2 regions of the Methylobacterium sp. 001424705 genome follow, and region 2 is predicted to be linked to the other one. Evidence: predicted binding sites of a transcription regulator. Region 2 holds the regulator's gene; the other holds the start of a gene.

Region 1 (15,089 bases), on a different contig from region 2:
AGGCCGCCTCGCCGGCCTGCACCTCGGCGATGGCCTGGGCGATCGCGTCGATCAGCCTGGTGTCCTCGCCCGCCATGGCGTCCATCGAGGCCATGCGGCCGACGACGGTGGCGGCGATGCTCTCCTCCACCGTGCCCTCGGCGAGGGCGTAGTAGATCGTCGCCTGCTGTCCGTCCCGGTGGCAGCGGCCCTCGATCTGCGTCAGCTGGATCGCGCTGTGGCGCAGGTCGTGGACGATGAGCGCGCGCGGCTTCTCGCCCCCCGGCAACTCGTGGGCATGCAGGGAGATCGATTCCGTCACGGTGAAGACGACGGCGTCGAGCCCGCCGGTCTGGAAGGCGAGCCGCACGGCCTCGTTCGCCTCGCCCGACTGCGTGCCCGTGATCGCGTCGGCCCGCCAGCCCGCCCCCCGCATCGCCTCGACCAGCGCGGAAGCCGTCTCCAGGAAGGCCACCGAGATCGCTACCGCCTGGCCGTCCTCCATCAGGAGGTCGGCAAAGGCCGTGGTGCCCGAGACCCGGAGCAGACTCGCCTTCTGGCGGAATCGCAGGTCCGCCGCCCAGCCGGCCGGCTTGCGGGTGCTGCCACCGAGGAGGCCCCATTCCCGGCGGAACTCGCGCCAGGTCGCGTCGTAGAGGCGGCGTTCGGACGGCGTGAGGGCGACCGCGCTCAGGGCGCGCTGCACCTCGGGCCACCCGGCGATGTCGCCGGGGCGCCGGCGCAGGCCGATCGCCCCCTCCCCCTTGAACAGCAGGTCGGCCATCACCGTGCAGTCGCGCGGGTTCGCGTCCCAGGACCAGTTAGTCCAGCGGCCCTTGGCCCGGCCGATCCCGAGGTGCTGCATCAGACCTCGGAAGTCCGCCAAGGTCGCTGTGGGCTGGCCCGCGGCCTCACCCAGCAGGCGCCCGAGATAGGAGAGCTCGTGCGGGGCCTGGCCGGCGGTGGCGCTGAGATAGATCGTGAAGGCGGCCGCCTCCGCGATCTGCCGGCAGACGAGGCTCTGCTGGGCGTACGGGTTCCGGATCCGGTGGCTCTCGTCGAAGACCACCAGGGACCAGGTCCGCTGCGGTGTGCCATGCCGGGCGAGCGCATTGTTCTTTGCCCGGGTCGAGCGCCGGTTGCTGGCGGGAGGCGGCGCCATCAGCGCCTTGGTGCGCTCGTAATTGGTGAGCGTCACCGCCTTCTCGCCGAGATGCGCCAAGGCGATCGTGCGCCGCCACTGGGGCATCGCGCCCTTGGGACAGACGATGAGGACATCGCGCTCGGGCATGGCCGCCACCGCGCTCCAGACCGACAGGGTCTTGCCGAGGCCGGTCGTGTCGCCGAGCAGAAATCCTGTCCGGCCGTCAGCACGTGCAGCCAGGATCGCGTCGCGCGCCGAACGCTGATGCGGGCGCGGAACCAGGTGTTCACTTGCAACCATCAGGCGACCGGTCCGCGGACGCGATCCGAGCCGGATTTTTTTCTCTTCTCGGCTGCGAAAGCAGGCTCGCGAAGTCTTGGCACAGCCCTCACCATCTTTTGAAAAACTCGGAACTGTTCAGGTTGTGCTTTTGTTAAGGGGTCATCTCGGCGCGCCGTCGGGCGCCTCACCCGGAGACATCGATGCCGACGATCCCGTTCTCCGCAGCCACGCGCACTGTCGCCGCCCCCGTTTTCGGACTGATGATGCTCACGCTTCCGGCGTGCGCGCAGAGCGCCGATGGCGGCCTGTTCGACCTGCTCTTTGCGCCCGCACGGCCGGCGCAGCAAGCCGCGCCCGCGCCGGTGGCCGATCCCGGCTTCGACTATCGGCAGGCCCGTCGCTCGATCCGAAAGGCCACGCGCCAGCGTCCGAAGATCCGCTACGCCGCGCTTCCCAAATCCGAGCCCCTGCAGATCAAGGTCACGGACCGCCAGACCCCGCTCGACATGAAGGCCGGCCCCGCGGCCGCCTTCATGAAGGACGAGACCCTCCGCCCCGGCGACATCGTGGTGATGAAGGACGGCGCGAAGGTCTTCACCGGGCGGCCCGACGACCGGCACACCGTTCGAGACTTCGAGAGCGTCGGGCGCTCCGACTTCGTCGATCGGCGCACCCGCAACCAGCTCGCCGCGATGATGCTGCCGATCGGCGCTCTCCCAGCGGATCAAGCCCGCAAGATGATGGCGCAGGCGCGCAAGGTGATGCCCGCGAGCGTCGACCAATCCGTGAAGCCGGAGCTGACGGCGATGCGCGTCATCAACCCCTGGAAGACCAACCCGTAGGGCGGATCAGGCGGCCCGGACCGTGACCAGGAAGCCGTCGACTTCCCGGCGCAGGGCCGAGGCCTGACGGGCGAGATCGCTCGCCGCGGTAAGCACCTGCGCCGACCCGCTACGGGCGGAATCCGCCGCCTCGCGGACACCGACGACGTGGCCGGATACGGCCCGGGTGCCCTCGGACGTCAGGACCGTGTTGCGGGCGATCTCCTGCGTGGCCGCTTCCTGTTGGTCGACGGCCACCGAGATGTCCTCCGAGATCCGACTCAGGCGTTGGATGACGTCGGTGATTCCACCGATGGCCGTCACGGACGCGTCGGTCGATTGGGCGATCTCGCCGACCTTCGCGGCGATCTCTTCGGTGGCCCTGGCTGTCTGGGTCGCGAGGCTCTTCACCTCTGCGGCGACGACCGCGAATCCGCGCCCGGCCTCGCCGGCTCGGGCCGCCTCGATGGTGGCGTTCAGCGCCAGGAGGTTGGTCTGGGCCGCGATACTGGTGATCAGGCCGACGATCTCGCCGATGCTGCTCGCCGCTTGGGCCAGGCGATGGACATCCTCCGCCATCCGCGCTGCATCGCGCTCCGCCTCACCGGCGACCGCGCTCGAGGCCTCGACGCGGTTGCCGATCTCCCGCACCGAGGCGCTGAGCTCCTCTGTGGCTGCCGCCACGGTGTCGGCCGTGGCCGCGGTTTCCGCCGAGGCTGCGGCTACGGACCCACTCAGGGATGACGTATCGGTCGCGGCCTGGGTGAGGGCATAGGCCGCCGTTTCGAGCTGGCTCGCGGAGGCCGACACCGCCTCGACGATCCCGCTGGCCTGGGCCTCGAAGCGATCGGCCAGTGCCACCATCTCGGCGCGGCGGGCCGCCGCGGCGTGGGCGGTGAGGTGGTCGGCTTCCGTGGCGATGCGCCGGCGCTCGACCACGCTGGCCTGGAAGTCGACGGCCGCTGCCGCGATGGCGCGAACCTCGCGGGCGCCGTTCTGCGGGATCGGGCCGGCTTCCTCGCCTCGGCCGATGGCTGTCAGGGAGGCGGCGATACGGGTGAGCGGACGGGCGATGGCGGTCCCGAAGGCGAAGGCGAGGCCGCACGAGAGGACCAGGATCGCGAGTCCCACGGCCATCCAAATCAGGACGCTCCGCTCGGCATCGGCGCGGGCTGCTCCGGCGGCGGCTCCGAGATCCGCGGTGAGCCGGTCCTCGATCGTCTTGAGCGTATCGATGCGCTCGGTCGCGAGGCGGAACCAGGCGGGCGCATCGGTGAAGGCGAGCGGCGTGCCGGGGGGCGTGTCGAGAACGAGGCGGCGGAGACGATCGACCTCCCGGGCCGCGGGCGCAGTCTTGCCGGCATCGAGGAGGGCCGCCTGTTCCGGCTCGGCCCCGAGGCGGAACAGGGATTCGTAGGTGCCCTGGCCCGCGCTCAGACCCGCCAGACGCTCGTGGCCGGCAAGATCGATCTGGCCGGCGCCGAAGATCGCCGAGGCCGCGGCCCGCTCCTGGCCCGCCAGCTCCTTGAGGGCGAGGAACGACGAGTAGGAACTGATGCGGGCGGCGAGATCGGCGCTGGCGGCGACCTGGGAAACCTCGCGCACCAGGTCGAGCGCGCTCGCGATCACCCCCGAATACAGCCCCATGTTCTGGGCCGGCGTGCGACCGAGCCCGTCGACCGCCGCGCGGTGGGGGACGATCGCCGCCAGCTGCTTGGTCAGCGCCGCATTGCGACGGGCGACGCCGGCTCCGAAGGCGGCGAGGTCGAGGCCGGTCCGGCCCGCGTCCAGGGCTGCCCGGGCGGCATCGGTCCGCAGGCGCTGTGCATCGAGTTCGAACCGAAACTTGGTCCCCTTGGCGGCGAGATAGAGGCTCGATGCCCCGCGCTCCCGCTGGGCTTCGTGCACCAGGGCGCTGATCTGGCCCGCCATGCCGACGAGGTCCTGCACATGGACCATCCGGGTCCGAGCATTCATCCGCTCAGTAATGGCAAGGCCCACGACCATCGCAAACGCAAGACATGGAGCGAGGGCAACCAGAAGAATCCGAATGCGCAGCGATGAGAAAAGACCGGCGGACATCACATGAAACCTGCTTCGAAACGCTGCGGCACTGTCGGAGCAGCCGGTAAAAGTTATGTTTCAAATTTATCTTATGATCAATTTTTGGTCGATCCCTTCAATTTTTAGGCAGGGCGGGTCGGGAGCTTCAGCGAACCATCCAGTTGCTTCGTGATCCGCTTCACTCACGCGACCGCTGGACCGCGAAGCAACTGATCCGTCTGCGGAGGCGGCAGGGGTCGGCCCAATCCTCAGCCGAAGCCGCGGGGGCCGCGTCTTCCAAACCGTCGGCAGCGAACTTCCTCATGCCATTCGGTGCGGTCGCGGCGGCTGAAACCTCTGCCGGAAGGCCGCGATATTGTCCGCGTACGCTTTTTGTTCTAGCTGAAGAGCGGCTATGCGTGGCGCGCGCCTTGCCCGACGCGGTGGTGCGCCCGACATGCCGCAGGGGCTCCGGTCGAGTCCCGACGAGTTCCGCGCCGAAGACGTTCCGAAGAGACTCCATGGCCAAAGCCAAAGCCGCTGCCAAGACATCGCAAGCCGAGGCCGAGCGGGTCGAAGCCAAGATCGAGGCGCTGTTCGACGGGGCTCGCGACGCGCGGGTCATCTCGGTGCGCGGCGCGCGCGAGCACAATCTGAAGAACATCGACCTGACGATTCCCCGCGATCGCCTCGTGGTCTTCACGGGTCTGTCCGGTTCCGGTAAATCGTCGCTCGCCTTCGACACCATCTACGCCGAGGGCCAGCGCCGCTACGTCGAATCCCTCTCGGCCTACGCGCGCCAGTTCCTGGAGATGATGTCGAAGCCCGATGTCGACCAGATCGACGGGCTCTCGCCGGCGATCTCCATCGAGCAGAAGACCACCTCGAAGAACCCGCGCTCGACGGTCGGCACCGTCACCGAGATCTACGACTACATGCGCCTGCTCTGGGCGCGGGTGGGCATTCCCTACTCGCCCGCGACCGGGCTGCCGATCGAGAGCCAGACCGTCAGCCAGATGGTGGACCGCGTCCTGGCCCTGCCGGAGAAGAGCCGACTCTACCTCCTGGCACCGGTGATCCGTGGCCGGAAGGGCGAGTACCGCAAGGAGATCGCCGAGTTCCAGAAGAAGGGCTTCCAGCGCCTGCGGATCGACGGCGAGTACTACGCCATCGACGACGTGCCGAAGCTCGACAAGAAGCTGAAGCACGACATCGACGTGGTGGTGGACCGGATCGTGGTGCGGGCGGACATCGCGGCGCGGCTGGCCGATTCCTTCGAGACCGCCCTGGAACTCGCCGATGGCATCGCCCTGATCGAGTTCGCCGAGACGCCGGAGGGCGCGGCGCCGAGGGAGGCCATCACCTTCTCGTCGCGCTTCGCCTGCCCCGTCTCCGGCTTCACCATCGCGGAGATCGAACCGCGGCTCTTCTCGTTCAACAATCCCTTCGGCGCCTGCCCGACCTGCGGCGGCATCGGCCACGAGATGCGGATCGACCCGGAGCTCGTGATCTCGGATGCCAAGCTCAGCCTGAAGCGCGGTGCCGTCGGTCCTTGGGCGAAGTCGACCTCTCCCTATTACGGCCAGACCCTCGACGCGCTGGCCCGCCACTTCGGCTTCAAGACCACGGTCGCCTGGGCCGATCTGCCGACGAAGGCCCGGGACGTGATCCTGTCCGGCACCGGTTCTGAATCGGTCCGCTTCGCCTACGACGACGGCATGCGCGCCTACGAGGTGAACAAGCCCTTCGAGGGCGTCATCCCGAACCTGGAGCGGCGCTACAAGGAGACCGAGAGCGACAGCTCGCGCGAGGAGATCGCGCGCTTCATGAGCGAGACGCCCTGCGCCACCTGCGGCGGCAAGCGCCTGAAGCTTGAAGCACTCTCGGTCAAGATCGCGATGCAGGATGTGGGCGAGATCACCGCCCTCTCGGTCCGAAATGCCCATGCATGGTTCTCGGAGCTGCCGGGCAAGCTCACCGAAAAGCAGAACGAGATCGCCTACCGGATCCTCAAGGAGATCCGCGACCGGCTGACCTTCCTGATCGATGTCGGGCTCGAGTACCTGACGCTGGCGCGCGGCTCCGGCTCGCTGTCCGGCGGCGAGAGCCAGCGCATCCGTCTGGCCTCCCAGATCGGCTCCGGGCTGACCGGCGTGCTTTACGTGCTGGACGAGCCGTCCATCGGCCTGCACCAGCGCGACAACGAGCGCCTGCTCGGCACGCTGAAGCGCCTGCGCGACCTCGGCAACTCGGTGATCGTGGTCGAGCACGACGAGGACGCGATCCTGCAGGCCGACTACGTCGTGGATGTCGGCCCGGGCGCCGGCATCCATGGCGGACGGATCATCGCCCAGGGCACGCCCGAAGAGGTGCTGAAGAACCCGGATTCGCTGACCGCCAAGTATCTCACCGGCGAGATGAGCGTGCGGGTACCGACGGCGCGTCGCAAGGGACGGAAGGGCACGCTCAGCCTCGTCGGGGCCCGGGGCAACAACCTCAAGAACGTCTCGGTCGACATCCCTCTCGGCACCTTCACCTGCATCTCGGGTGTCTCCGGCGGCGGTAAGTCGACCCTGATCATCGACACGCTCTACAAGGCGGTGGCGAAATCCCTGAACGGTGCCCTGGAGCACCCGGCGCCCTTCGAGCGGCTCGACGGGCTGGAGCATCTCGACAAGGTCATCGATATCGACCAGTCGCCGATCGGCCGGACCCCGCGGTCCAACCCCGCCACCTACACCGGCGCCTTCACGCCGATCCGCGACTGGTTCGCGGGCCTGCCCGAGGCCAAGGCGCGCGGCTATCAGGCCGGGCGCTTCTCCTTCAACGTGAAGGGCGGACGCTGCGAGGCCTGTTCCGGCGACGGCGTCATCAAGATCGAGATGCACTTCCTGCCGGACGTCTACGTCACCTGCGACGTCTGCAAGGGCCGCCGTTACGACCGCGAGACCCTGGAGGTGAAGTACCGCGACCACTCGATCGCCGACGTCCTCGACATGACCGTCGAGGAAGCCGCCGACCTCTTTAAGGCGGTGCCCACCATTCGCGAGAAGATGGAGACCTTGGCCCGGGTCGGCCTCGGCTACGTCAAGGTCGGGCAGCAGGCGACCACTCTGTCGGGCGGTGAGGCGCAGCGGGTGAAGCTTTCGAAAGAGCTGTCCAAGCGCGCCACAGGCCGCACGCTCTACATTCTCGACGAGCCGACGACGGGACTGCACTTCCACGACGTCGCCAAGCTCATGGAGGTGCTCCACGAGCTCGTCGACCAGGGCAACACCGTGGTGGTGATCGAGCACAACCTCGAAGTCATCAAGACCGCCGACTGGGTCATCGATATGGGCCCCGAAGGCGGCGACGGCGGTGGCGTCGTCGTGGCCCAAGGAACGCCCGAGCAGATCGCCAAGTCGCGGGCGAGCCACACCGGTCGATTCCTACGCGACGTCCTCGCGCGTCGGCCGGTCGCGGCGCCCGCGAAGGGTCGGGCCGCCGCCGAATAGCGCATCGGGACGACGCGAGATCCGACGATTCGCCGGGGCGACCGATCCGAACCGGTGGCGCAACGCATCAACCCGCCGGTCGGCAGCCCGGTCCGACCCGACCGAGCGCGCCGGACTGCGCAATGGTCCGCGGGCGGTTGCCGGATCGTCCTGGGACGGAACCGTAACCATAACAGCTTGAGTGTTCAGCGATATTTTGCCGTTCCAGGTCTTCGCGGAGGCGCGAAGACGTCGGCCAACCTGCTCAAAAGGTTAACAAATCCTTCCGCTGCACTGCACCGAAAATGCGACTTTTGCGCAACGGTCGGATCCGAACTGCCCCGTTTCCAAGCATTCCTCTGTCCTTCCGCGGCGTCCTGTAGAATAGTTCTCGACGTTGAGACTTGAGAACGGGCCGCAAGGGGGGCCGCCGGATCCACTGCAAACAAGCTGCGAACAAGCGGCGCATCGGCAGAATGGTTCGGACGGCTGCGTGGCGGACGCCTGAAATCCTTGGGAAGGAAGAGTAAAAATGTCGAAGAACTGGCTCGTTGCCGGAGCGCTCGCGCTCACGGTCGGCATGACCGCCACCGCATCCTACGCGCAGACCACGACGGTTCCGGGCGAGCAGGTCGGCCTGGCCACCGGCGCCCCGCTGCCCGAGGGCATCTATGCGCTGAACACGTTCGTCTTCCAGTCGCGGGACAATCCGTCGGCCGTCGACGTCGGTGTGAACGTCCCGGTGCTGGTCTGGTCGACCCCGTTCGTTCCCTTCGGCGGCCGCGTCGAGCTCCTCGTTGCTCCCCCCACCGTGTTCGCTTTCGGCAAGCGCGGCGGCCCCACCGGCGTGCGTGATCTGTCGATCAACGTCGGTACCTTCGTGGGCGGCATCTGGGCCTTCGATCTCGGCGGCGGCTTCGGCGTCAGCTTGCTCGGCGGTGTCTACCTGAACGAGCTGAACGGCGACCGCGGCGTTCTGGTGCAGAACAACGGTGTCCTCGGCGCCGGCGCCGTGCTGCCGCAGCTCTCCTCGAACACCTACCGCGCCGGCATCGCAGGCAGCTACACGGCTGATGGCTGGAACATCACCGCCAACCTGACCGCCAACTTCTACGACTCGCCGTCGTCGTTCGGTGGTGGCCGGAACTTCGGTACCGTCTACACCCTGTCCGACTCCCTCAACCTCGACCTGACCGCGACCAAGAAGTTCGGCAAGTTCGAGATCGGCGCCATCGCCTACGGCACCGTCAACTTCGACACCAGCCTCGGTCGGGTCGGCACCGTCAACGCCGCCTTCAACGATCGCGGCCGGTTCCTGATGGGCGGCCTCGTCGGCTACGACTTCGGGCCCGTCACCGCGCAGGTCTACGTCGCCCGCACCGTCGCGACCACCAGCTTCGACAGCACCGAGATCTCGGGCCGCCTGATCGTTCCGCTGTACTCGCCGACCCCGGTTGCCGCCGCTCCCGCGCCGATCATCCGCAAGTACTGATCTGACGTCCGGCGGCGGGGCCTGGCCCCGCCGCAGATGGGATCGCGCAAAGCCCGTCCGACACCTGTCGGACGGGCTTTCGCGTGTTCGGCGACAGAGAGCGCTCCGAGAGGTGATTTGAGCCGGTGCCTCGCGGGTAAGAGAAACCCCGTCCGCCCTTCAAGCAATCCGTCGGCGTCTGAAACTTTATCCGACCGTCCTCCGTACCGGACGATGATGCCCACGAAGGGGCAATCGTTCCAGAGGATACGCTCCATGATCACGCGTCACGCCCGTCGCCCGGTGGCTTCCAAGATCGCCGCCGTCGTGCTCGCCTTCTCCGTCGGCGCCACCTTCCCGGTCGCGGCCTTCGCCAAGAACCCGATGGTCGGCGGTGCGCCGATGTACGCCTCGAAGAACATCGTCGAGAACGCGGTGAACTCGAAGGACCACACCACCCTGGTCGCCGCCGTGAAGGCCGCCGGCCTCGTCGACACCCTGGCCAGCCCCGGCCCGTTCACGGTGTTCGCGCCCACCAACGCCGCCTTCGCCAAGCTGCCGGCCGGCACGGTCGAGACCCTGGTGAAGCCCGAGAACAAGGCGACCCTGACCAAGATCTTGACCTACCACGTGGTCCCCGGCACCTACACGGCCAAGGATCTGATGAAGCTCGCCAAGGACGGCGGCGGCGAAGCGCAGCTGAAGACGGTCGAGGGCGAGCCGCTGACCGTCCAGACCAAGGGCAAGAAGGTCTACGTGACCGACGCCAAGGGCAGCACCGCCACCGTCACCACCGCCAACGTGATGCAGTCGAACGGCGTCATCCACGTCATCAACGGCGTGCTCCAGCCCTGATCGTATCGGGCCCTCGGCGCCACTGACGGAAACGCCCGCGATCCGAAAGGATCGCGGGCGTCACGCGTTCAGGGACGAGCCGTCGGAAAGGTCGTCAACTCACCCGATTGAGGCGGCGCGCGCCCTCGAAGCGGTTCAGGAAGCGCGGCTCCTTCTCGGGCGCGATGCGGATGGCGAGGTGCATCGTGCCGCCCTCCTCCTCGCGCCGGTCGAGCACCTCGGCATTCTCGTAGAGCCAGTGCAGGGCGGCGCCGTCCTCCGGCGGCAGGACCACCGCGAAGGTCGAACGCTGGCGCGCGATCCGCGCTTCGATGCGCGCCGTCAGGACACCGAGCCCCTCCCCCGTCAGGGCCGAGACCAGCACCGGGGCATCGCTGTCCCGATCGCTGCGGCCCTGTCCGCTGAGATTCAGGAGGCGGGTTCGCTCATCCGCATCGAGGAGATCGGCCTTGTTCCAGACCTCGATGATGCGCGAGGCCGAAGTCTCGATCCCGAGCTCGCGCAGAACGGAGCCCACATCCTCCGCCTGGGCGGCGCTGTCCACGTGAGACACGTCGCGGACATGGAGCAGGATGTCGGCGTGGATCACGTCCTCCAGGGTCGCCCGGAAGGCTGCGATCAGGGAGGTCGGCAGCTCCGAGATGAAACCCACGGTGTCGGAGAGGATCACGGTCTCGCCGTGCGGCAGCTTCGTCGCCCGCGCCGTCGGGTCCAGGGTCGCGAACAGCATGTCCTGCGCCATGACCTGGGCCTTGGTGAGGGTGTTGAACAACGTCGACTTGCCGGCATTGGTGTAGCCCACGAGGGCCACGATCGGGTAGGGCACCCGTGCCCGGCTCTGTCGGTGCAGGCCGCGGGTCCGGGTCACGCTGTCGAGCTCGCGCTCGATCTTCGTCATCCGTTCCTGGATCATGCGCCGGTCGGCCTCGATCTGCGTCTCACCAGGACCGCCAAGGAAGCCGAAGCCGCCGCGCTGGCGCTCCAGGTGGGTCCAGGACCGGACGAGGCGGCTCTTCTGGTAGGCGAGGTGGGCATGCTCGACCTGCAGCGTGCCTTCGCGAGTCGAGGCGCGCCGGCCGAAGATCTCCAGGATCAGGCCGGTGCGGTCGATGACCTTGCAGCCGAAAGCCTTCTCGAGGTTGCGCTGCTGCACCGGCGACAGGGCGCAGTCCATCACCACGAGACCGATCTCGCGGGCGCGAATCACGCCGGCCAGCTCCTCGACGCGTCCCTTGCCGAGATAGGTTGACGGGCGGATCCGCTGCACCGGCGCAACGATGGCCTCGACGACGTCGAGCTCGATGGCGGCCGCGAGCCCGGCGGCCTCGTCGAGGCGCGCCTCGGTCGAGCGCAAGGCTTCCGGGCTGCCATCGGAATTGCCTCGGGCGGCGGCGGCGGCGCGCCCGAGATAGGGTCCGACGACGAGGGTGTGGGTTGCCGCCGCGATGTCACCCTCGGGGGCGGCCATCGCCTGGAGCCGGGCTTCGCCGGGCGTCATCGGTTCAGTCATGAAGTTCTTTGTTCAACCCTGTCCTGCGTGTCTTCAGGACAATGGGCGCTTGCCGGCCCCAGACAAGGGCGCGGCAAACCTTTCCGGCGGGACGGATGCAGTTTCCCGCGCGCTCAGGCCTTGTCCGGCGCCGTTTCGTCGGGCTCGAACAGCTGCACCGGGTGCCCCGGCATGATCGTCGAGATGGCGTGCTTGTAGACGAGCTGCGAATGGCCGTCCCGCCGCAGGAGCACGCAGAAATTGTCGAACCACGTCACCACGCCCTGAAGCTTGACGCCGTTCACGAGGAAAATCGTGAGCGGAATCTTGTTCTTGCGAACATGGTTCAGGAACGTGTCCTGGAGGTTCTGAGCGCGCTCGCCCGCCATTTTTTCTTATCCTTGGTTCGCATCGCCGCCCGCCGTAATGACGGGTTCTCGTCCGTTGGTCTCGCATGCCCCGACGCGCTGCGCAGCAGGGCGACGGTGCGGGAACATTACACGTGTATCGCGGTCGCGATGCAAGTGCATCGCCGCGGTGGTCTCAGGGGCCGATCCCGAGCGACTTGAGTTTTCGGTGGAGTGCGGAGCGCTCCATGCCGATGAACTCCGCCGTGCGGGAGATGTTGCCAGAGAATCGGGCGATCTGCGCGATCAGGTACTCGCGCTCGAAGATCTCGCGGGCCTCGCGGAGCGCCAGGCTCATCAGCTTCTCGCCGCCCGACCCGTTCGGCGTCGTCGGCACCAGGGCGCCGATCTCGGTGGGCAGCATCTCGGAGGTCACTTCCTGATCCGGATCCGTGTGGGTCAGGATCATCAGGCGTTCGACGTTGTTGCGCAGCTGGCGGACGTTGCCGGGCCAGTCGTGCGACTGGAGGACCGCCATGGCGTCCTCGGCGATGCGCCGACGCGGCAGGCCGGTCGCGCCCGAGATCTGCTCCATGAAGAAGGTGATCAGTTCGGGCACGTCCTCGCGGCGCTCCGACAGGGATGGCACCCGGATCGGCACCACCGAGAGGCGGTGGAACAGGTCCTCCCGGAAGCGGCCCCCGGCGATCTCCTCGGCGAGATCGCGCGACGAGGACGAGATGATGCGGACATCCACGTGCACCCGCGTCGTGCCGCCGACGCGCTGGAAGTTCTGATCGACCAGGACGCGCAGGATGCGGTTCTGGGTCTCGCGCGGCATGTCTGCGACTTCGTCGATGTAGAGCGACCCGCCATGGGCCTCCTCCAGGGCACCGACCCGGCGCGCCCGGCCCTCCCCCGCCTCGACGCCGAACAGCTCGGCCTCCATCGTGTCCGGTGTGATGGTGGCGGCGTTGATGACCACGAAGGGCCCGTTCGCCCGGGCCGACAGGGCGTGGAGGGTGCGTGCCGAGAGCTCCTTGCCCGAGCCCGGTGCCCCGAGGATCATCACGCGGGCGTTGGTCGGCGCCACCCGCTCCACGGTCTGGCGCAGCTGGTTGACCACCACCGAGGCGCCGACGAGCCGGCTGGCCTGCCCCGACCGGGCCTTGAGGTCGCGAACCTCGCGCTTGAGGCGCGAGGCTTCGAGGGCGCGCTCGGCCACCAGGATCAGCCGGTCGGCCTTGAACGGCTTCTCGATGAAGTCGTAGGCGCCGGCCTTGATCGCCGCCACGGCGGTCTCGATGTTGCCGTGGCCCGAGATCATCACCACCGGCAGGTCCGGGTGGCCGGCCTTGATCTGGTCGAGAACCTGCAGGCCGTCGAGGCGCGAGCCCTGCAGCCAGATGTCAAGGAAGACGAGGTGGGGCCGACGGGACTCGATCGCCGCCAGGGCCTCGTCCGAACCGCCGGCGGTGCGAGTGCGATGGCCCTCGTCGTCGAGGATGCCGGCCACGAGGTCGCGGATGTCGGCTTCGTCGTCGACGATGAGGATATCGGCGCTCATGACTGGATCTCCGCGATTGGGGGGGCCGTCCGCGCGGCGCCCTTCTCATCCTGCGCAGAGGGGTTGCCCTCCGGCGGCGTGTGGTTGGCTGAGTCTCGGACGGGGGCGGCGCTGGTGTCGCGCGGGACGCGCAGGCGTACGCGCCCTCCCCGACCTTCCGGATTGTCGTTCAATTCGATCCCGCCGCCATGCTCTTCGAGGACTTTGCTAACGATGGCCAGCCCCAGGCCGGTGCCACCCTCGCGGGTGGTCATATAGGGCTCCAGCAGCCGCTGGCGCCCCTCGATGGGAAATCCCTTGCCGTTATCCGTGACCTCGATGATCACGAACCCCTCTTCGAGAACGAGGCGCACGTCGACCTTGCCCTGGCCGAGTTCGGCCTCCGGCACGGCCTGCACCGCCTCGACGGCGTTCTTCAGGATGTTCGTGATCGCCTGGGACAGCAGGCGGATGTCGAACGCGGCCAGGATCGGCTGATCGCCGTCCTCGCCGAACGAGAATTCCATGTCGGGATGCGCCACCCGCATCATGAACAGGTTCTGGCGCGTGATCTCGCTGAGGTCGTTCTGCGCGATGGCCGGCTTCGGCATCCGTGCGAAGGACGAGAACTCGTCGACCATGCGCTTGATCTCGTCGACCTGGCGCACGATCGTCGCCGTGCACTGGTCGAACACCTCCTTGTCGGTGGTGATGACCTTGCCGTACTTGCGCCGGATGCGCTCGGCCGAGAGCTGGATCGGGGTCAGCGGATTCTTGATTTCGTGGGCGATGCGCCGGGCGACGTCCGCCCAGGCCGAGGTGCGCTGGGCCGAGACGAGATCGGTGATGTCGTCAAGGGTGACGACGAAGCCGCGGGCGCCGCCCTGAGCCTGCTCGCTGGTGACCCGAACGGTCACGGTGCGCTCGCGGCCGTCCCGCGTGAGCTGGATCTGCTGCTGCAGGGTGCGCAGGCGCGCCTCGCCGCCCTCTGGGAACAACGCCTGCAGCTCGGGTACCGCCTGGGTCAGGGGTTTGCCGACGATCGCGTCGGCCGAGAGCCCGAGGGTGCGCTCCACCGACGGATTGGCGATGGTGACGTGCCCCGCCGCGTCGACGCCGAGGACGCCGGGGGAGACGCCAGCCAGCACGGCCTCCGTGAATCGACGGCGCCGGTCGATGAGATCGCTGGCCGCCGTCAGACCGTCATGCTGGCGGCGCAACTCCTGCGTCATCTTGTTGAAGCTCTCGGACAGGTGCGCGAGGTCGCCGTCGCTCTTGCGGGCCGGGACCTGGGCGTAGAAGTTGCCCGAGGCGACCTGGTCGGCGGCGTTGATCAGGCGCCGGATCGGCGCGACGAAGCGGTTGGCGAAGTTGAGGCCGAACCACACCGCCGAGAGCAGGGCGATCAGGGCGATCAGCACGAAGACCGAGGCGAAGCTGATCTGGATCGAGCGCTTCAGCGAGTCGTAGGTCAGGTACTCGGCGGCGGCCGCCCGCGACACGCCTGGGAACTCGATGGCGAGCTGGCTCACCTCGCGCTGCACCAGCAGCACGGCGCCGTCATAGGCCGGCATCCGCAGGAGGGCGGCGAAGATGCGCCCCTCGTTCGGTACGAGGCAGATCGGATCGGTCGATT
Region 2 (15,089 bases):
TCGACCCGCTGGCGACGGCGGCCTTCATGCTGGCCCGCTGCGACGGCGATGCGAAGTACTATCCCATCACAGACTTGCTCTTCGACCAGCAGCAGGCCTGGGCCTACGTCCAGAAGCCGCAATCGCCGGTGGATGCCATGGAGCAGATGCTGCGCCAGGCCGGCTTCTCGAAGGAGAAGTTCGAGGCCTGCCTGAAGGACCAGAAGCTCTACGGCGCCGTCAACGCGGTGAAGCAGAAGGGCATGGACACCTTCAAGGTCGATTCGACCCCGACGTTCTTCATCAACGGCGAGCGCTTCAAGGGCGAGATGACCATCGAGGGCATGGAGAAGGTGATCAAGCCCCTCCTGGGCGCCTGAGATCCCCGAAGCGGGGCCGTCGCGCGACGGCCTCGCCCGCTGCCGTCGGCCCGGTGCGAGAACACCGGGGGGCGGATCGGCAAAACACCGATTTCTCGTGGTGCAACAATATCTTACGTAAGGTCGAGGGCGCCTTGACACCCAAGGTGGGCGAAACTATGGTGCGCCCCGCTTGAAGGAGGCGTTCCGCCGGTTCCCTCCGCTCTCGCCAATGTGAGTTCTCGCCGTGAGCGGCAACGAAACTGCGGACGAAGGCGGGGACGGGCGGAAGAAAGCACTGGACGCGGACCTCTCTCAGAGGCTCAAACGTCTTGAGACGCAGATTGAGCGGAAGCGGCCGAGTGCCCCTCCCGGTCATTCGACGCGTCCCGGTCCTTCGGCCGGGCCCTCTCCTCTCGGCCAGGCGATGCGGCTCTCGACCGAGTTCATCGCGGGCGTCCTCGCCGGGGGCATTCTCGGTTGGATGTTCGATCATTACCTCGGGACGAAACCCTGGGGACTGATCGTCCTGCTGATGCTGGGGTTCGTCACCGGCGTCTACAACGTCATGCGCGCCTCGGGGTCTCTTCCCAAGGCGCCGACGAAGGAAGAGGACCGCTAGCGGTTCTCGGGGAAGCGCCGCGCACGCGGCGAACCGAATTGAAATCATGCCGCTCGCGCGGCACCGGTGGTGGCGGGCCGTCTGGCCGGCCGAGAGTCAGAAGGGCGGGAGCGGCAATGGCCGTAAAGATGGATCCGATCCACCAGTTCGAGCTCAAGCCGCTGGTCTCCTTCGGTCATATCGGCAACCAGGAGATCGCGTTCACCCAGTCCGCGCTCTACATGTTCGCCGCCGTCGGGATCATCGCGCTGATCACCGTCGTGGCCACCGCCCGCCGCTCGGTGGTGCCGGGCCGCATGCAGTCCATGGCCGAGATCTTCTACGAGTTCATCGGCTCGACCCTGCGCCAATCCGCCGGTCACGGCTCCGAGCGCTTCATGCCGCTGATCTTCTCGCTCTTCATGTTCGTGCTCGTGCTGAACATGCTCGGCATGATCCCCTACGCCTTCGCGGTGACCAGCCACATCATCGTCACCTTCGCGCTGGCCTTCCTCGTGATCGGCACCGTCATCGTGTACGGCTTCATGGCCCACGGCACGAAGTTCCTGAAGGTGTTCGTTCCGTCGGGCGTGCCCGGCTGGCTCCTGCCGATGATCGTCGCGATCGAGATCGTGTCCTTCATCTCGCGTCCGATCAGCCTCGCGGTTCGTCTCTTCGCCAACGTGCTGGCCGGTCACATCGCGCTCAAGATCTTCGCGGGCTTCGTCCCGGCGCTGCTCGCCGCCGGCGCTTGGGGGGCCATCTCGCCGCTGCCCCTGGCCCTCAGCGTCGCCGTCACGGCTCTCGAGTTCCTCGTCGCCGGTCTGCAGGCCTACGTCTTCGCGACGCTCGCCTCGATCTATCTCAGCGACGCCCTGCATCCCGGCCACTGAGCCGGGTCATCCCGGCCGAGGGCCGGGACACCCCCTTCCGTCCCCGGTTCGCGATCGCGGCCGGATTTCTCTCCACGCAACGACGACACGGACACCAGGAGCAATTTGATGGATCCCTTAGCTGCCAAGTACATCGGTGCCGGCCTCGCCTGTCTCGGGATGGCGGGCGCCGCCATCGGCCTCGGCAACCTCTTCGGCCAGTTCTACGCCGGCGCGCTCCGCAACCCGTCGGCCGCGGACGGCCAGCGCGGCAACCTGCTCCTCGGCTTCGCCCTCACGGAAGCGCTCGGCATCTTCTCGCTGCTCGTCGCGCTGCTGCTCCTGTTCGCCGTCTAAGACACGCTCGTCACGGATCTCGAACCGATACCGGACCGGACGCCGCCTCCCGCAGGGATGGCAGAGGCGTCCGGTCCCCACTCCTTGAATTTACGCGAAGGACGTCATGGCTCAGCCGGCCCATTCGACCGCAACGCATGAAGGCTTCGTCGCGACGCCGGCCGCCGAACATGGCGGCGGTTTCCCGCCCTTCGAGAGCCACACCTTCGCGTCCCAGCTCATCTGGCTCGCCCTCGCCTTCGGGCTGCTCTATTACCTGATGGACAAGATCGCGCTGCCGCGCATCCAGGCCATCCTGCACGACCGCGCCGTGCGTCTGTCGGGCGATCTCGACGAGGCCCAGCGCCTGAAGGCCGAGGCGGATGCCGCCGGAGCCGCCTACGAGAAATCCCTGAGCGATGCGCAGGCCAAGGCGCAGGCCATCGCCCTCGAGACCCGCACGGCCCTCTCGCAGGAAGCCGAGACCAAGCGGAAGGCGCTCGAGGCCGAGCTGAACGCCCGCATCGCCGCCTCCGAGGCGACGCTTCGCACCCGCACCGCCGAGGCCATGGGCAACGTCCGCGGCATCGCCGGCGAGACGGCCTCGGCCATCGTCGAGCGCCTGACGGGCCGCAGCCCCGACGAGGCCGCCCTCGCCAAGGCCCTCGACAGCGTCTCCTTCCCGCACTGAGGCGGACGCCAAACCATACCTGACCGGCAGGACCCGAGGGGCGAAGGCCCCGCCGGATCGCCGGACACCATCGAGTTGGGACGACGAGCATGTTGTTGGAAGCCGAATTCTGGGTCGCAGTCGCCTTCGTCCTGTTCATGGCCGTGGTCTGGAAGGTCGGTGGCTTCAACCAGATCACCAAGGGGCTGGACGGCCGTGCCAAGCGCGTCCGCCACGAACTCGACGAGGCGCGTCGCCTGCGTGAGGAGGCCGCTGGCGTCCTCGCCGATTACAAGAAGCGCCGCGCCGAGGCCGAGCGCGAGGCCGAGGCCATCGTGGCGTCCGCCCGCGAGGAGGCCCAACGGATCGCCGACGAGGGCCATGCCCGCCTGAACGACTTCATCGCCCGTCGTACCAAGTCGGCCGAGACCAAGATCGCGCAGGCCGAGGTCCAAGCGACCGCCCAGGTTCGAGCCGCCGCTGCCGACGCCGCGGTGAAGGTTTCGGAGGTCATCCTGCGCGAGCGCATGCAGGGTGAGACGGCCGAAGGCCTCGTCCGCCAGAGCCTCGGCGAGGTTCGGACCCGCCTGCGGGCCTGATCCTTCCCTCTGCGACACCAGGGAAAGCCGCCGCGAGGCGGCTTTCTCGTTTTCGGCGCCGTCCCACGCCGGCAGCGTGCTAGAAGGCCGCCCCGATCGCGCCGGCGCCACGCCGCAGCGGAGTTTCGATGCAGCCGATCATTGCGATCCAGAACCTGTCCAAGGTCTACGCCTCGGGCCTCAAAGCCCTCGACGGCATCAACCTCGACATCGCCGAAGGCGAGATCTTCGCGCTTCTCGGTCCGAACGGGGCCGGCAAGACGACGCTGATCAGCATCGTCTGCGGCATCGTCACGGCGAGCGCCGGCCGCATCCTCGCGGGTGGGCACGACATCGCCCGGGACTATCGCCAGGCCCGCCGCATGATCGGCCTCGTGCCGCAGGAGCTCACCACCGACGCCTTCGAGACGGTGTGGGCGACGACGAGCTTCAGCCGCGGGCTCTACGGCCTCAAGCCGGATCCGGCGCATATCGAGCGGGTCCTGCGCGACCTCTCCCTGTGGGAGAAGCGCGACGCGCGGATCATGACCCTGTCGGGCGGGATGAAGCGGCGGGTGCTCATCGCCAAGGCCCTGAGCCATGAGCCGCGCATCCTCTTCCTCGACGAACCCACCGCCGGCGTCGACGTGGAACTGCGCCGCGACATGTGGCGCCTGGTGCGCTCGCTGCGCGACACGGGCGTCACCATCATCCTCACCACGCACTACATCGACGAGGCCGAGGAGATGGCCGACCGCATCGGCGTGATCCGCAAGGGCCAGATCATCCTGGTGGAGGAGAAGGCCGAGCTGATGCGCAAGCTGGGCAAGAAGCAGATGACCCTGAACCTGCAGGAGCCGCTCGCCGCCCTGCCCCCGGCCCTGGCGCGGCACGATCTCACCCTCAAGCCGGGCGGACAGGATCTGGTCTACACCTACGACACGAAGGGCGAGCGCACCGGCATCACGGCGCTGCTGGCCGACCTCGCCGCCGCCGGCATCCGCTTCCGCGACCTCCAGACCAGCCAGTCCTCGCTGGAGGAGATCTTCGTCGACCTCGTGAAGGAACGCGCATGAACTGGTACGCGGTCCGCGCCATCTACGGCTTCGAGATGGCGCGCTTCTGGCGCACGGCGCTGCAGAGCATCGTGGCGCCGGTCATCGCCACCTCGCTCTACTTCGTGGTCTTCGGAGCGGCCATCGGTTCGCGGGTCGCCTCGGTGGATGGGGTCGCCTACGGCGCCTTCATCGTGCCCGGCCTGATGATGCTCTCGCTCCTGACGCAGAGCATCGCCAACGCCTCGTTCGGCATCTACTTCCCGCGCTTCGCCGGCACGATCTACGAGATCCTCTCGGCGCCCGTCTCGCCCCTCGAGATCGTGCTCGGCTATGTCGGCGCGGCGGCTTCGAAATCGATCCTCATCGGCCTCATCATCCTGGCCACCGCCGCCCTGTTCGTGCCCCTGCGGATCGAACATCCCTTCGTGATGGTGCTGTTCCTGCTCCTGACGGCGGTCACCTTCAGCCTGTTCGGCTTCCTGATCGGCCTCTGGGCCGACGGCTTCGAGAAGCTGCAGCTGGTGCCCCTCCTCATCGTGACGCCGCTGACCTTCCTCGGCGGCAGCTTCTACGCCATCGAGATGCTGCCGCCGTTCTGGCGTGCGGTGAGCCTCGCCAACCCGGTGGTCTACCTGATCAGCGGCTTCCGCTGGTCCTTCTTCGGCACCTCGGATGTCGGCGTCGGCGTCAGCCTCACAATGGCGTTGATCTTCCTGATCCTGTGCCTCGCCGGCGTGACCTGGATCTTCCGGACCGGCTACCGCCTGAAGACCTGAGGCGCGGTGGTGCCCTCTCAGGGCCGCTGGGCCAGGAAATCGAGGACGCCCGTGCGGTGACCGCGGTCGCCCACGGCCGTGCTGTGGTCGCGGTTCGGAAGTTCGAGGGCGGTGCCGTTCGGAAACAGCGCCGCCAGCGCCGGACCCGAGCCCGAGACGGTGTCGAGGGTGCCGGTCGTCACCAGGGTCGGTGACGAGATCTCGGCGACTTCGGCGCGCGACAGGGTCTGGCGCGAGCCGCGCATACAGGCGGCCAGGGCCCGCAGGTCGCTCTTCGTCTGCTCGGCGAAGGTGCGGAACGCGGCGGCCGTCGGGTTCGGGGCCGGTGCGCCGGGCTCCGCCTCCAAGGCCTCGGCGATCCCGTCGGGCAGGCCCTTGCCCTCGATCAGATGCAGGCCGAGACCGCCGAGCAGCAGCGAACGGACGCGCTCCGGCGCATCGAGCGCCAGGAACGCGGCGATGCGCGCGCCCATCGAGTAGCCCATGACATCGGCCTTGGGGATCCCAAGATGGTCGAGGAGGCGGCGCGCGTCCTGGGCCATGAGGTCCGCGCCGTAGACCTCCGGATCGTAGAGCTTCTGGCTCTCGCCGTGCCCCCGGTTGTCGAGGGCGATGGTGCGGTAGCCGGCCTGGGTCAGGGCCCGGACCCAGAGGGTGTTGACCCAGTTCACCGCATGGTTCGAGGCGAAGCCGTGGATCAGCAGGACCGGGTCGCCCGACCCGCCGACGGCGGAGACGTCGATGTAGGCGAGGGAAACACCGTCGGAATCGAAGCGCTGCATGGGCTCGGGCCTTATCGGTCGGGGCATGGTCCCGCCTCCTTGAACCGTCGGGCGCGCGGACGGAAGCCCTCCGGTGGCGCATGGGCGCACATGAAAGCGGCGGCAGGTTGCCCTGCCGCCGCGTTTCGCCGAAACCGGATCGTCCGAAACGGATCAGAAGGTGATGCCGGTCTCCAGCATGTAGCGCTCCTGCGAGGTCTTCAGGCCGCTGCGGCCGAAGCCGAGGCCGGGCGTGATGTCGTAGAGCTGCACGGTCGAGAACTCGCCGCGGACGAAGTAGCGATCGAAGGTGAAGGTCGGGGTCACGGTGAAGGAGAAGGCCGAGCTGCCGGCGCCGTAGAGCACCGAGGTCTGACCGAACGGATTGTTGCGATTGCCGCTCTGGCTGATGTACTCCACGCGGCCCGCGAGGGCGAAGTTGTCCGTGAAGGCGTAGCTGGCGAGGAGGGCGCCGCCGATGGTTTCGGCACCGGCGAGGCCCAGGACGGCGTTCTGCTCCACGTTGGTGTACTGGACGTACGGCGTCACGATCCAGGGACCGTCCGCATAGGTGTAGTTGGCACTGATGATGCTGCTGTTCTGCAGCGAGACGGGCGTGGCGTACTGGAAGCGAAGGCCGCGACGACCGAACGGGTCCGCGAAGTCGAAATTGGTGTAGCTGGAGAAGTGCGTGCCGCCGTTGATGCCCACCGTGTTGGCGGGGTCGATCTTGTAGGTGATCGCACCCGTGACCCAGTTGATCTCGCCGGAATAGAAGCCGTCGGTCGCGGCGAACGAGGCCGCCCACGGACCATCCGAGTAGTTCACCTGCACACCCTGGTTGATCACGTTCTCCTGGCCGAAGAGGAGGCCGCGCGAGATGTTCAGGTTCTGGAAGGTGAACGGCAGCTCGGAGCCGATCAGGGTCGGCATCCGACCGCCCTGGATCGACCAGTTGTCGTTGATCACGTACTTTCCGAACACGATCGGCGCCGGGGAATACAGCAGGTCCGTCTGGTCGAAGGTGCCGTAGATCGGCAGGCCGAGGCCGGGGATCGAGTAGGCGCCGAAGGCGGCGTAGAACTGGAACGGGCCGTCGGCCTTCTGGATGAAGCCCATCAGGTTTGAGACGTCCACGCGGCCGGCTCGGTCACTCGGCAGCGGAGCGGGCGAGAACGTGTACTGGTTGGGCTGGGTGTAGAAGTAGCCCGTGACCGCACCGCCGACATAGACGTCGCCGAAGGCGCCGAGCGTCAGGCAGGACGGGTTCGGGTTCTGCTTGATGACGCCGCCATAGGCCGGGAAGGTGATCTCGGCCTTGCACGGCGCGGGCGGGGCAGGGACCGCCAGCACCTTCGCCGGCATGTCGGCCGCGAAGGCGCAGACCGAGGACAGCAGGACGGCGGAAAGGGCGAGAAGCGAGCGCTGCATGGCGATGGGAACTCTGCGGGAGGATCTGCGTTGGGGCGACGTTCTCAAAGGTTCCCGGTTACGGCAAAGCTATCCTTTGTGCAGACGCCTATTTTTCGGGCAATTGAGGCCGCTCGAACTGGGTTTCGGTCGTTGTGTTGCCGCAATGGAACAGGTCTGAGCACCAGATTCGGTCTCGACGATTGTCCTCTGCTTCCGAAGTGGCGCGACGGTCAGGTCTGATCTGCGGCCGACCGCATTCGCCCGGAGGGGGCGCTGCGGGCTGATCGGCCCGGAATGTCCGGGACCTTTCGATCCTCCCGCGGCGGCGTCGCTTGCCGCCGCGTCCGTGCGCTGGCATCAGCACGCACGATGAAAGACACGCAGCCCTACGGCACTTACGCTCCCACCGGCCTCGTCGCGCGCATCGCTCGGCAGACGGGCCGGATCTCCTACGCGAGCTGGGCCGGGCGACGCCTCGCCCTGTTCCTGCGCCGCGTGGCGATCGGGCTGCTGCGCGGCGCCCCTCTGGACGTCGAACGCTACGGCGCCCGCATGCGGCTCTACCCCTACAACAACAACTGCGAGAAGAAGGTGCTCTTCACGCCGCAGTTCTTCGATCCGGAGGAGCGCGCACTTCTCCGGGCGAAGCTTCAGCCCGGCTGCACCTTCCTGGATATCGGCGCGAATATCGGTGCCTACGCGCTGTTCGTGGCGGCCTTCGCGGGGCCGCGCGCCCGGATCCTGGCCGTCGAGCCGCAGCCGGACGTGTTCGACCGCCTGACCTACAACATCGCTCAGAATCCGTTCGGAACGGTCAAGGCGGTGGCCTGCGCGGTCGCCGACAAGGCGGGGGAACTCACCCTGTTCGTGGATCCCCGCAACCGGGGGGAATCGAGCCTGAAGATCGTCGGGACGAACGAGGGCGCGCAGATTCGTGTGCCGGCCGTGCCCCTGCTCGATCTCGCCCTCGGCGAGGGCATCGCGCGCATCGACGCGATGAAGCTCGATGTCGAGGGCGCCGAGGACCTGATCCTCGAACCCTTCCTGCGGGCCGCCCCCGCGAGCCTCCACCCGCGGCTGCTCATCGTCGAGAACGGCACCGACCAGTGGCAGATCGACCTGCCCGCCTTGCTCGAGCAGCACGGCTATCGCCGGATCGCTCGCACCCGCCTCAACCTGATCTTCGAGCGGGCCGACTGACGGGCCCGCGCGGTTCTTCTGGGACGCGCGCCCTACAGCACCGGGATGGCGTCGGCCACGGCGATGCCGACCGGGTCGATGCGGCAGCGGTGGGCGTGGACGGCGACGCCGGCCGCCCGAGCGGCCTGAAGCGCCCGGTCGAAGGCAGGATCGAGGTCCCGCGCGGCGTCGAAGCGATCCGCCCACATCTGCACCACGATGATGACCATGGCACGGCCCCCGGCCTCGACGACGGCCGCGAGGTCCGTCATGTGGCGGGCGCTGCGGGCGGCGACGCAATCGGGAAATTCCGCGAGGCCGGGGCTGCGCATCAGGTGACAGTTCTTCACCTCGACATGGCAGGGCGGCATCCCCTCCCCGGTGGCGAGGAAGTCGACCCGGCTGGCCCGGGCGTAGCGGACTTCGGGGCGCAGGCTCGTGTAGCCGGCGAGGCAGGGCAGGCCGCCGGCGGCGAAGGCCTCCGCCACCAGGGCGTTCGGCCGCATCGTGTTGATGCCGACCCATTGCCGGCCGCCGGGCAGATCCGCCTCCACCAGTTCCCAGGAAAAGGGGAGCTTGCGCGTCGGGCTCCGGACGTCGGACAACAGGGCCCGCGCGCCCGGCACCGCAAGTCCCAGCATCGCCCCCGGGTTGGGGCAATGGGCCGTGATCACGGACCCGTCGGCAAGCTGCAGGTCGGCGAGAAAGCGCTTGTAGCGACGCACCAGGCGCGCCTCGATCAGGGGCGAAGGGAAGCGCATCGCGGGTCCGGGGCAAGAAACGGGTTGATACGGGCCCCCGTCGACGGGGAATCGGGCCGTCGTGAGGCGCCCGGGCTGGTCAGTACCGACCGGATGCGACAGAATTCGCGCGGCGCGCCCGGGTCGATGACCGGGAAAGCCGCAGTTCGTCCGCGAGGCCGCCATGTTCAATCTGTTCGACATCCTTCAGGCGCAGGCGGGCCCCAACGCGCAGGGGTTCGGACGGCAGTTCGGCTTGTCGCCGGAGCAGAGCCTGCGCGCGATGGAAGCCCTGCTTCCGGCCCTCACGATGGGGCTGCAGCGGAACGTCGCCCAGGATCCGACCGGCTTCGCCCACCTCTTCAATCTCGTCGGCCCCGCCGCGCCGAAGGCGTCGAGCGCGACGCCGCAGATGGACATGCTGGTCCAGCAACTCTTCGGCTCGCCCCATCTGAGTCAGGCCGTTCTGCAGCAGGCCGCTGCCGTCAGCGGCGTGGCGATGCCGGCCTTGAAGCAGATGCTGCCGATCATGGCCGGCATGGTGGTGGCGGGGATCGTCCACGTCATGATCAACCAAGCGCCTGCCGCGGCGCCGGTCCCGCGCGCCGAGGCGAACCCCTTCGGCTTCCCGCCCAATGCCTGGTCGGAGATGATGCAGGCGTTCCTGAACTCCGGCGCCAAGGCCCCGAAGCCCGCGACGCCCTCGCCCCAGGCACGGCCGCGTGCGGCGTCGACGTGGCTCGCGGCTTCGCCCCGGCCGGAGTCCGCCGCGCCGGACAGGTCGGCCACGGAAGCGCCCTTCGACGTGATGCAGCAGATGTTCCAGACGGGCCTGGAGGTGCAGCAGGAGAACGCCCGCGCGATGCAGCGCCTGTTCGATACCTTCTGGCAGGATCCCCGCAATCCCACCGAGACGGGCGGCAACGGTTCGGGTGACCGGCCCAAGGCAGGGCGCACCGGGCAGCGCTAGCCGAAGACCCGCCGTCGGCGACGCCGGCAGAGGACGGCAGAGAACCGATCGTCGCCGGGCCATCGACCCGAGGGCGCTGCGCCCGGGCGCCCTGCCGACCGGTCAAGACGCCGGCCGTCCAACTCATTCGTCGGATTGGGGCACCACTCGATCGCAGCGATGGCCGCAGCGGCAGGCCGGCGTGGCGCTCGGGCGACGCCCAGATCCGCCCTTGCCGAGGGGATCGAACGGATCGCGCCCGAGAGGCTTGAGATGGGAACCCTTGCAGAACACTTACGGAACGTTTAACGTGTTCGTGGTTTGTTTCTAGTGCCACCCGCCGCGATCCGTGGCGCTAACGAAGAGTGTCCCGCATGTTGACGCGTAAGCAGCTGGACCTGCTCCAGTTCATCCAGCTTCGGATGCGCGAGAGCGGCGTTCCCCCGTCGTTCGACGAGATGAAGGACGCCCTCGACCTGAAGTCGAAGTCGGGCATTCACCGCCTGATCACGGCCCTGGAGGAGCGCGGCTTCCTGCGCCGGCTGCCCAACAGGGCGCGGGCCATCGAGGTGATCCGGATGCCGGAGAGCCTCGGGGGGAATGCGGGCGCCCCGCGCGCCGCTCCGGCCTCCGAGGTTCGCCGCTTCATGCCGAGCGTGGTCGAAGGCGGCAAGGGCAAGGGCCTGCCGGCCGGCGCATCGGTGTCCCGACTGCCGACCACGCAGGCCACCGACGAGAGCGGTCGGGCCGTGACCATCCCGGTGATGGGTCGGATCGCGGCCGGTACGCCCATCTCGGCCATCCAGGAACAGAGCCATTCGGTTACGATGTCGCCGGATTTCCTGGCCGGTGGCGAGCATTACGCCCTGGAGGTGCGCGGCGATTCGATGGTCGATGCCGGGATCCTCGACGGCGACCTGGTGGTCATCCGCAAGCAGGACACCGCCAATACGGGCGACATCATCGTGGCCCTCATCGACGACGAGGAGGCGACCCTGAAGCGCCTGCGCCGGCGTGGATCGTCCATCGCCCTGGAAGCGGCGAATCCGGCCTACGAGACGCGGGTCCTCGGGCCGGATCGGGTGCAGATCCAGGGACGTCTGGTCAGTCTGGTGCGCCGCTACTGAAGGGGGTCCCCGTCCGGTTCATCGCCGGACGGATCCGACGGGTCGCGGGTGCGATCGGGGATTTCCGGTAAGACCGACGCCGGCGGTGTCGAAGATGGCAAGGCCGTTCCCGGCGGGTCCAACGGCTTTCGCAAGGGCGTCGCACGCCAGGGCACGACATCCCCGGGATGCTTCGCGGTGGCGAGGGACGGCCCATCGCGGGTGAGGCGAATCGCGGTCGCACCGTGGGATCCCAGGAAATCCCGGTCGATGACGATCGATGCGGTGCAGCCCCCGGGCGCGGATTGCCGGGTGATCAGGATGTCGGCCCTGGCGCAGTCCTCTCCGAGGGCACGCTTGTCGGTGGTCAGGGCGAGCACGCGGCCGTCGGGTGTGGTCAGGGTACAGCCCAGGCGATCGCAACGCGCGCTGTCGAACCCCGTGACGTCCTGCACCCGTCGGTCGTCTCCATCGGCCTTGAGCCATTGCGCGAGCACGAAGGGGGGCGGCCGGCCAAGGGTGGCGAGCCGCCCGTTGCGCTGGCGGATGGCGGCGCCCGCCCCCTCCCGATCGACGTAGATGTCGTAGCGATCCGGGGCAGCCGCACAGGCGATGCCGATCGCTGCCGGAATGAGGCCGAGCCAGCGCAGCGACGAGGCCGGGAGCGTCAGGACGATCAGGGCGGCGGCCAGGAGGCCGAGGGCCCCCGTGCCGAAGGCCGGGACCACGACGACGGCGTTGCCGAAGCCCGCGATCCAGGTCGAGATGGTCAGCATCCCCCGCACCGCCAGGCCCATGGCCCACCAGACCGGCTGATCCAGCGCGAACGGATAGGCGAGGATGCCCAGAACCGCTGACGGCATCACCGCCAGGGAGACCAGCGGCAGGGTGAGCGCATTGCCCACCAGCCCGAAGGGCTGCACCGTCTGGAAGTGGTAGGTGGCGAAGGGCGCGGTGGCGATCTGGGCCACGAGCGTCGTGGCCAGGGTGCCGAGGACCGCCGCGGTCGCCAGCGCGAAGATCCGGGTGAGCAGGCCGGCACCGTCGCGCTGCCGCCCGCGTCCGGCGATCAGCGGCGCGCAGGCAATCAGGCCGGCCACCGCCGCGAACGACATCTGGAAGCTCGGGCCGAGGAGGCCGTCCGGCTCGCGGGCCAGGGCGATCAGGGCGGCGAGGGCCAGGTTTCGCATGCTGAGCGCCGGGCGATCGACCAGGATCGCGCCGAGCATCACGAGGGTCATGATCAGCGAGCGCTCGGCGGCGATGTCCCAGCCGGAGAAGACGCAGTAGGCCGTCACGCCCACCATGGCGACGGCAGCGGCGATCTTCTTGATCGGCCAGTGCAGCGCCGCGAACGGAACGAGGGCCAGGAGCGCCCGCACGAGCCAGAACACCACGCCGGCCGCCAGGACCATGTGAAGGCCCGAGATCGAGACGACGTGGTAGATGCCGGCGGCGCGCAGGATGTCGTTGGTCTCGGGGCTGATCAGGCCGCGCTTGCCCGTCACCAGGGCCGCCGCCACCGCTCCGGCCTGTCCGCCGTTGGCGTCGGTGATGCGGCGCGTCAGGGCGTTGCGGGCCGCGTCGACGGCGGCCGCGAGGCGGATCTGCCAGTCCGCGCTCTCGGCCGGCGGCCGCAGGTCGACCTTGCCGACGAGGGAGCCCACCGCGCCGATCTCACGGAAGAAGGCATCCCGGGCGAAGTCGTAGCCTCCGGGGCGGGCGGCTTCCGGCGGCGGAAGCAGGCGCGCGGTCGCGGCGATGCGGTCGCCCGGCTTCAGGGTATTCGCCTTGCGGTAGGAGGCCCGCACCCGGACCGGGCGGACCTCGGCGCCGAGGGTGCCGAAGCTCTCGACGCGGAGGATCAGGCGCGCCCCCTCCTCCCGCTCGTCCAGCCCTTCGATGGTGCCCACCAGCGGACCGATCGTGGTGCGGGCGAGGATCGGCCCGTCGACCGAGCGGACGCGCGCGGCGGCCGCCGCGAAGCCCAGGAGGGCGGCGACGGCGGCGAGCACCAGGGCCAGGCCGAACGGGCGCGCCACGAGGAGGGGCGTCGTCGCGGCGAGCAGGGCGGCGGCCGCGAGCGGCGCCAGGAGCGACGGCGTCCCCTGCGTACCGAGGAAGAACGCGAGGATGCCGCATCCGAACGCGACGGCGAGCCAGGCGAAGAGCCGGCGCTGCTCGATCTCGCGGGTCCATCCCGCCCGGAACCAGTCGCGGATCGGCCCGGCGCCCGGGCGACGCGCGGCGAGGTGGCGCGTGATGCGCCCCATCGCCGCCGTCGCCCGCGCCTGCGCCATCGCGAAAACCTCCGGGCGTGCGTCCGTGACCGGGAGCCGGCGATGCGCCCTGCGATCCTGGGAACGGGACGATTCCTTAACGTGTGCCCGCGCGCATGCTACACGCGCGGTTCCGGGCCGGTCGATCCGCTTCCCGCCCGAATCACGAGCCATTCAAGTCCAGATTGATGTCGTCAGCCGTCGTCACGCGTTTCGCGCCCTCGCCCACGGGCTACCTTCACATCGGCGGGGCTCGCACGGCCCTGTTCAACTGGCTCTATGCCCGCCGCTTCGGCGGCCGCATGCTGCTGCGCATCGAGGACACCGATCGCGAACGCTCGACGCAGGGCGCCATCGACGCGATCCTGGACGGCATGCGCTGGCTCGGGCTCGATTGGGACGGGGACGTCATCTACCAATACGCCCGCGCCGCCCGTCACCGCGAAGCCGCCGAGAGCCTGCTGGCCTCCGGCCACGCCTATCGCTGCTACGCGACGCCCGACGAACTGACGGCGATGCGCGAGGCGGCCCGCGCAGAGGGGCGGCCCCTGCGCTACGACGGGCGCTGGCGCGACCGCGACCCGTCCGAGGCGCCCGCCGGCGTCAAGCCGGTGATTCGCCTGCGCGCCCCGACCGACGGCGAGACCGTGGTCGAGGACGGCGTGCAGGGCCGGGTCGTCTGGCAGAACAAGGATCTCGACGACCTCGTCCTGCTGCGATCGGACGGCAACCCGACCTACATGCTCGCCGTCGTGGTGGACGATCACGACATGGGCGTCACCCAGGTCATCCGCGGCGACGACCACCTGACCAATGCGGCGCGCCAGCGCCAGATCTCCGATGCCCTCGGCTGGGAGGCGCCCGCCATGGCGCATATCCCGCTGATCCACGGCGCGGACGGCGCCAAGCTGTCGAAGCGGCACGGGGCCCTCGGCGTCGATGCCTACCGCGACCTCGGCTACCTGCCGAGCGCCCTGCGCAACTACCTCGTGCGCCTGGGCTGGAGCCACGGTGACCAGGAGGTCTTCTCCACCGAGGAGATGATCGCCGCCTTCGACCTCAAGGCCATCGGGCGGTCGCCCGCGCGCTTCGACTTCGCCAAGCTGGAAAACCTCAACGGCCTCTACATCCGTGGCGCGGCCGATGCGGACCTCGTCGCGGCGATCGACGACGTGCTGCCGGCGCTCGGCCCGGCACGGGGGATCGCGGTGCCCATGAGTCCGGCTCTGCGGGAGACGCTCACCGCCGCGATGCCGGGCCTGAAGGAGCGGGCCAAGACCCTCGTCGAACTCCTGGACAGCGCCTACTACCTCACCGCGGCCCGGCCCCTCGTGCCCGACGAGAAGGCGAAGGGGCTGCTCGGCGACGAGGCCCGGAATCGCCTGGCCGCCCTCCTGCCGGCCCTCGAGGGGTTGCGCGATTGGACCGCCGCC

The links. The regulator LexA, encoded in region 2, represses DNA repair genes until DNA is damaged. The targets are predictions, from matches to a motif close to TGTTCNNNNTGTGTTCNG.
Region 1: uvrA (excinuclease ABC subunit UvrA) is a predicted target of LexA. The motif match lies at 4,653-4,670, and genes of this name have one in related genera.

Annotation. Positions count from the first base shown of each region.
Region 1 is NZ_JCBANU010000021.1:78,240-93,328, forward strand. It holds gene AC6EUL_RS16270 (DEAD/DEAH box helicase family protein) at 1-1,423, opposite strand, end outside; gene AC6EUL_RS16275 (hypothetical protein) at 1,606-2,247, shown strand; gene AC6EUL_RS16280 (methyl-accepting chemotaxis protein) at 2,254-4,308, opposite strand; gene uvrA (excinuclease ABC subunit UvrA) at 4,791-7,766, shown strand; gene AC6EUL_RS16290 (transporter) at 8,278-9,237, shown strand; gene AC6EUL_RS16295 (fasciclin domain-containing protein) at 9,493-10,071, shown strand; gene hflX (GTPase HflX) at 10,166-11,581, opposite strand; gene hfq (RNA chaperone Hfq) at 11,695-11,949, opposite strand; gene ntrX (nitrogen assimilation response regulator NtrX) at 12,104-13,474, opposite strand; gene AC6EUL_RS16315 (sensor histidine kinase NtrY-like) at 13,471-15,089, opposite strand, start outside.
Region 2 is NZ_JCBANU010000005.1:91,602-106,690, reverse strand. It holds gene AC6EUL_RS06175 (thioredoxin domain-containing protein) at 1-359, shown strand, start outside; gene AC6EUL_RS06170 (AtpZ/AtpI family protein) at 586-960, shown strand; gene AC6EUL_RS06165 (F0F1 ATP synthase subunit A) at 1,077-1,832, shown strand; gene AC6EUL_RS06160 (F0F1 ATP synthase subunit C) at 1,941-2,168, shown strand; gene AC6EUL_RS06155 (F0F1 ATP synthase subunit B family protein) at 2,275-2,838, shown strand; gene AC6EUL_RS06150 (F0F1 ATP synthase subunit B family protein) at 2,931-3,416, shown strand; gene AC6EUL_RS06145 (ABC transporter ATP-binding protein) at 3,545-4,471, shown strand; gene AC6EUL_RS06140 (ABC transporter permease) at 4,468-5,229, shown strand; gene AC6EUL_RS06135 (alpha/beta fold hydrolase) at 5,247-6,011, opposite strand; gene AC6EUL_RS06130 (outer membrane beta-barrel protein) at 6,165-7,427, opposite strand; gene AC6EUL_RS06125 (FkbM family methyltransferase) at 7,773-8,603, shown strand; gene sfsA (DNA/RNA nuclease SfsA) at 8,636-9,343, opposite strand; gene AC6EUL_RS06115 (DUF937 domain-containing protein) at 9,507-10,292, shown strand; gene lexA (transcriptional repressor LexA) at 10,646-11,398, shown strand; gene AC6EUL_RS06105 (ComEC/Rec2 family competence protein) at 11,392-13,677, opposite strand; gene gltX (glutamate--tRNA ligase) at 13,845-15,089, shown strand, end outside.